Regions from separate parts of the Acetobacterium sp. UBA5834 genome, predicted to be linked through region 1. Evidence: riboswitches for the same ligand, from Rfam matches in the RefSeq annotation. Region 1 holds a riboswitch; the other holds the start of a gene.

Region 1 (3,123 bases):
CATCCCGGTTTTCGTCAACCACCTGGATCTTGGCCTCCTGATTGATTTCGGCGCCAATCAGATCAGTCAGATCGGCTTGAACCGGTACCCGATAATGACCCCCGGCCTGAAATTCAATGGCCCGGGCCCGGGCGGCCAGATAAACCAGCTTGGCATTGGCGGCGTTGGTAGTCTGACGAAAAATGGTGACCAGGCCGGCAATAATCAGCATGACCACCAGGAGGATCAGCACCACCGTCAGCACAAACCCCCGGCTAAACCCGATTGGCTCAGGGTCTGCGGACGCAAACTCATAGTCTTTAATTGGACGCAAGGATTACCTCTCAAAATGATTAACCGATTGTGGCAAACTATCTTCTGCACTAAAATGCAGGCGGAATCATTCTATCATAAAATTAATTGGATTGACTTAAATTATTGGATTTAAATTCGTTTAATCATAACCACAGATCTAAATAAGCAACGATCGTTGCCCTGCTGGATCGCCCACTGCCTTACTGGAATGCCGTAATCCTGGTTATTTTAAAATAAAAAATACCCTATCCTGCGCAAACCCAATGACGGGTTTGCGCCTTGGATAGGGAGAGAATGCCCTATGGCGCATAGGGCAGAGCTTGTCTACTTTTTAACAACAGTAGCGTTCCCACCAGTAATGGTTACTTCATAACCACCTTTTAAATAAACAAGTTTTGTTACTTTCGCTGTTGTCTTTGCCTTACTAGTATCATCTGTGGGATCTCCAACAATTACAGTCCATGCTGATTCTTCAGTTCCCGCAGTTGGTGTAGCATTAGCCGAAATTGTGAGATCTGTACCTATGTACTTATTCATTTGATAACTCACTATTTTACTTTTATAATCAGTATCCGTTGTGGCCGGGGCAGCTGCCTGAGCTTTAACTTTTGTTGAATCTAAAGCTGTCGATAAATCGCCATCACTTGTTTGATTTTTAGCGCTGAATTCTGTTGCAGTCGATTGGGCTGCTACATATACTTCTCTTGCTTCAGCAATATACGATTTTCCCTTTGCATCATTGACAAACCCCAACATCGTTGGAATCGTAAAAGCTGCCAGAATCGCCAGGATCACCAATACTACAATAATTTCTACCAGGGTAAACCCTTTTCTGTTTTTACGCATTCTGTTAATTAATTCCATTTGCGTCACTCCTTATTTTTTGTATTTTTGCTCTATATGATCATCTGCGCCTAAAGATGATTTATAAACGAAAGTCATTATTAAAACATTCTAATTTTATCTTAATACCCATTATTTCATCTTAATAATGAATTGTACTGGCTTTTTTTGTCAAAAAAAGCCACACGGTACCGTGTGGCAACTGGCTGTCGTATCATGATGCATTGATTATCATCTGACTTAGACCCTTTAGCTTTGCGTCCCGGACTTTCATCCGTTTTGCCTTTACTCTTTTATCTGTTTGTAATTTAATCATATTTTAAAGCCGATTAAAAGTCAAGTTAAAACTTTACAAGAATGTTACAAGTTTTTCAACAAACCACACCGTTTTAACATAGGCAGAGAACCTCCCAGCCCATGGTGCGCATGGGGTAAAAATTCTTAGATGGCTAAACATCTTTATTCACGTATATCCTTGCTGTTTTATCAGTTTACTCTTTTTTATCAGCTTATGGGACTTTTACTATAGAATTACCAAAGTCGTCCGTCTCCCTCTTAGTCATATCAACCTCATACTTTTTTACAACGCTAGCATTATTACCTTCAATCGTTACTTGATAACCATCTCTCAGATAGACAACCTTTGTTACCCTAGCGGTTCTTTGATCCTTATTTGCGCCCGTACCATCTATATTATCATCCCCCGGACCGACTGTTACTCTCCATGCTGCGCGATGACCAGCTGGCGTGGCATCCTGATACTTAAACAAATTAATCTGGGAAATTGACTTCTGATTATATACTCCGTCCAGCCAAGGCAGATCTGCACTCAAATACCGGTACATTTGATGGCTGGCGTTGACTTGGGATGTTCCATACAACTTGTCACCTGGATGAAAAGTCTTGTAGCGATATTGAACTTCGCCTGAACTGAGACTGACGGCCAAACCATTTGACCACGGATCTCCACCACCCGTTCCAGTATTGTTACTACCATCCGTCATATCCGTTGTTCCGCTATACTCGGTTGCCACAGCCTGAGCTGCTACATAGACTTCTCTCGCTTCGGCAATATAGGCTTTACCTTTGGCATCTGCCACAAATCCCAACATGGTTGGAATGGTAAAGGCGGCTAAAATAGCAAGCACCACTAATACCACGATAATTTCTACCAGGGTAAAACCTTTCTGTAGTTTTACTCTCTTTTTAATATATTCCATCACTCCCCCTTTAAAATACAATAAAGCTTCTTTCTTTGTGATTAATAAACACGAGTTGGCACTCCATCTTTCTTATTCCAGGGGACATTCGGCCGCAAATTGCCCTCTTTGATAAGTTTTTCTACCGTAATCGTTGCATCACTATACCAAATGACGTGATCATTTTTTACATAGTACACTTGTTTTACCGCACCTTCCTTACCGGGTGTCTTATCCATTATAACGAACCAGTAGGAGTCCCCTTTTTGATAAGTACTTCGGTAATTACCGTTAGAGATTTTCAAATCATTACTGAGGTATTTTCTCATTTGCAAACTTGCTGCTTTATTAGGGTTACTACTACTATTATTAGCACCAGATACCCAGTACGAGTTCAAGGCATCAGCAGGATTATCGCTTCCCGTCTCTAGGTTTTGACCAGTTCCAATATATTCTGTCGCCACGGCCTGGGCTGCCACATACACTTCTCTGGCTTCGGCAATATACGCTTTTGCTTTAGCATCCTCAACAAAGCCCAGCATCGTCGGAATCGTAAAAGCCGCAAGGACCGCCAGCACTACCAGTACCACAATGATCTCTACCAGGGTAAAGCCTTTTTCTAATCTCACTCTTTTGTTTTTCTCATTCATACGCCCCTCTTTTCCTTACTCATACTCAATAATATCAATCCAAAATAATAAACAATACTGATTTTACCAAACCACTCAGACTTATGAACACTGACTAGATCTATTTCAATTGATCGTAGCTTATTCTATTTAATAGT
Region 2 (3,123 bases), on a different contig from region 1:
TAGATTAAAACCCGACTGGCATTTATCCTCAGTACCTCCAGATAAACCCCACGAGCATTCAACGTATTATTACACTGCTCCAGCTGCTCTGCGAGTTGGCAATAGCTGGTAAATGGATAACTGAATAAATTACCAGTTTTCATTCCGGCTAATGTAGGCGAACAGTGGCGTATCAATTCTCTCTCGAACTTGTTCATGACGACATCTTCCGGGTATGCGATTTTAAAACACAGCCATCGCAATTCTTACATTGAGCACAATGCTCCTCCAGAATGTTTCGTAATGCAGCCAAACTGCTGCTATGTGACCGTGCCAGGGGCAAATTTAGTCTTTTTGCCTCATCGGTCGCACAGTTTACCATTTTATGCGAAACCGTCCCAGTAAATAATACAATCAAATCTGGGACGCCGATTTTTTTTTTCATTGCACCCTGCATTTGGGTGAAAACCTTAGCCCGACAATCATATTCTTTGCATAAATCTTTATATTGATAAATCATGCGATCATTTCCGCCAATAATAACAATGCTCATTTGGTGCCCTCCATCCCCTTGTGTTAGTTATTACTAACTGATTATAACTTATCACAATTCGGAGCAGCTGTCAATTATTTTTAAACATTTATTAAGGAATTATTATTGGTTTTTATGGCTGACTACAAAGCTCATATTTAAATATTATACCGCATAAATCAACATACAATATTTTAAGCATTGACTTTATATTGATTAACAGTTTTCGCGAAATAACATTGATCATCAAAAAAACGGCTGCAACATTAGATTATTATAATACAATTGATGATTGATAATAATATCACAAAATTGCACAACAATATTAATCAAAAGTCGAGTGATGCACAAGAAACATCGGCGCATATAATGAATATCTTATATTTAATGTCAGCAGTAATCTAAAGTATTTTGAGCAAAATATTACTGCTGCAAATATAATAAAAAAAATAATTCGCAAAATATTCACTTGACAATTGATAATATATGCCTTATCATGATGCCAATAGAATATTTAGCAAACTTATCGAAAGGTAAGGACGCAAAGCTTTAGGGTCTAAGTAATTATTTATATGACAGCCAGTTGCACAACCACATTTTTTAATGATGATTATAATGCAACGTGTCAATGCGTTGTTTTTTTATTCTATACGATTCAGTTGTTGGTCAATTTAATATTTGGCAAACTTATCGAAAGGTAAGGACGCAAAGCTATAGGGTCTAAATAAGTATTTATATGACAGCCAGTTGCAGATTATAGGTGTATTTAATTCGCCTTAATTGCAACGAGTAAATCGTTGCTTTTTTATTGCAAAAAACGAATGGAGGATACTGATGGATCAATTACTGATAACTGCAGAAGTTTTTATAATTGGAGCAGTGATGGGAGTATTTATGAAAAAAACGACTGATTATTTAATCAGTCAGCGAGTCAAGACCTTAACCAACCATCAGTTATCCGGCAGTGTTACAAAAACAATCTTTTGGGCGATGCTTAATGCAATCATCTGGTTGGTCTTTGTAAAGCTCAACGGACTTGAACCAAAAACACTGGAATGTATGTTGCTCTTTTCAATCTGTGTCATTCTTTCTGCTGTCGACATCAGCATTAAAAAAATTCCCAATGAGCTGGTATTAATGACGATATTCGTGGGCGGTGCCTTCATCATTACCGGGCAGCCGATTACCAGTATTGGGATGAATATCTTTGGTTTAGTAATTGGTTTTATTATATTCTTTTTACCAGCAATAATTGGAAAGGGCGCTGGTTGGGGAGACGTAAAATATGCCGCTGCGGTTGGTTTTTGTTTGGGCGTTTATGGAATAATTTCTGCGATTATGATAATGACTTTCTTTCTGATGATCTACACAGCTTACCTGATCATTAGAAGAAAAGGTAATTTAAAATCAAAGGTTGCCCTGGGACCGTTTATGGCTTCCAGTTTTGTATCCGTATTAATTTTAAACCTTATCAACACAAATTATCTGATAGATTTTGGAATGTTGTTTTAAACCGAGGTAAACTTGGTAACAATACGTAAAAAATATTAAAAAGGAGAAGAAAAAATGAAAAACGGATTATCACGCATGATCAGAGAAGAAGATGGACAGGGCATGGTTGAATATGGCTTGATTATCGCCGGGATTGCATTGGCTGCCATTGCTGCCATTTGGTTATTGGGGCCGCAAATCGGGCAAATGTTTACAGATATCGGCACTCAGTTAGCAGCATAATTACGCTAATTAGTTTGACTAACAAATATAAAATATTGGAGGAGAAACTGAAATGAAAAATCAATTAATGCACATGATCAGAGAAGAAGACGGACAGGGTATGGTTGAGTATGGCTTGATTATTGCCGGGATTGCATTGGCTGCCATTGCCGCCATTTGGCTACTGGGACCACAAATCAGTCAGTTCTTTACGGATATCGGAACGCAGATGGCGGCATAATGAAGTAGACTATTTAAAAAATTAAGCACGAATCATAAAATATAAAGGAGAAGAAAGAGATGAAAAACGGATTGTCACGCATGATCAGAGAAGAAGATGGACAGGGTATGGTTGAGTATGGTTTGATTATTGCCGGGATTGCATTGGCTGCCATTGCTGCCATCTGGTTACTAGGCCCGCAAATCGGTCAATTCTTTACCGATATTGGTACTCAATTAGCTGCATAAACGATAATAATTTATTGAAGATACTAAATTAAAAGGAGAAAATAAAATGAAAAACGGATTATCACGCATGATCAGAGAAGAAGATGGACAGGGTATGGTTGAATATGGTCTGATTATTGCCGGGATTGCATTGGCTGCCATTGCTGCCATCTGGTTACTGGGCCCTCAAATCGGTCAATTTTTTACGGATATTGGAACCCAATTAGCAGCATAAAGCCTACAGGTAGTTATTGTGTTTACTGTGAAGAAACCAGTGGCATATTGGCAACGTCAAAGTGGAGATTTCTGCCGGACGTAATCAATATGCCTTTTTTAGTCGGTTAAACGATCTGCTCCAGTTACAGTTAAATAAATCAGATCTTCAGGATGAATGATCAGGGAGGAAAAATGTTTGCAAACATAATCAAACGGTTTAAAAAAGAAGACGGGCA

What was found. A riboswitch is a leader RNA that binds a small molecule or an ion and turns the genes downstream of it on or off. The one in region 1 is predicted to bind cyclic di-GMP.
Region 2: another riboswitch for cyclic di-GMP. It lies ahead of B3F51_RS14930 (prepilin peptidase); the one in region 1 lies ahead of B3F51_RS02880 (type II secretion system protein).

Annotation. Positions count from the first base shown of each region.
Region 1 is NZ_DJGY01000012.1:89,622-92,744, reverse strand. Features, by position in the region: gene B3F51_RS02885 (hypothetical protein) at 1-313, opposite strand, end outside; gene B3F51_RS02880 (type II secretion system protein) at 619-1,158, opposite strand; cyclic di-GMP riboswitch class I at 1,332-1,431, opposite strand; gene B3F51_RS02875 (prepilin-type N-terminal cleavage/methylation domain-containing protein) at 1,647-2,357, opposite strand; gene B3F51_RS02870 (prepilin-type N-terminal cleavage/methylation domain-containing protein) at 2,399-2,986, opposite strand; gene B3F51_RS02865 (prepilin-type N-terminal cleavage/methylation domain-containing protein) at 3,116-3,123, opposite strand, start outside.
Region 2 is NZ_DJGY01000069.1:196,384-199,506, reverse strand. Features, by position in the region: gene B3F51_RS14940 (DUF3793 family protein) at 1-197, opposite strand, end outside; gene B3F51_RS14935 (DUF2325 domain-containing protein) at 194-532, opposite strand; cyclic di-GMP riboswitch class I at 1,018-1,102, shown strand; cyclic di-GMP riboswitch class I at 1,182-1,266, shown strand; gene B3F51_RS14930 (prepilin peptidase) at 1,346-2,023, shown strand; gene B3F51_RS14925 (Flp family type IVb pilin) at 2,078-2,245, shown strand; gene B3F51_RS14920 (Flp family type IVb pilin) at 2,298-2,465, shown strand; gene B3F51_RS14915 (Flp family type IVb pilin) at 2,525-2,692, shown strand; gene B3F51_RS14910 (Flp family type IVb pilin) at 2,739-2,906, shown strand; gene B3F51_RS14905 (TadE/TadG family type IV pilus assembly protein) at 3,080-3,123, shown strand, end outside.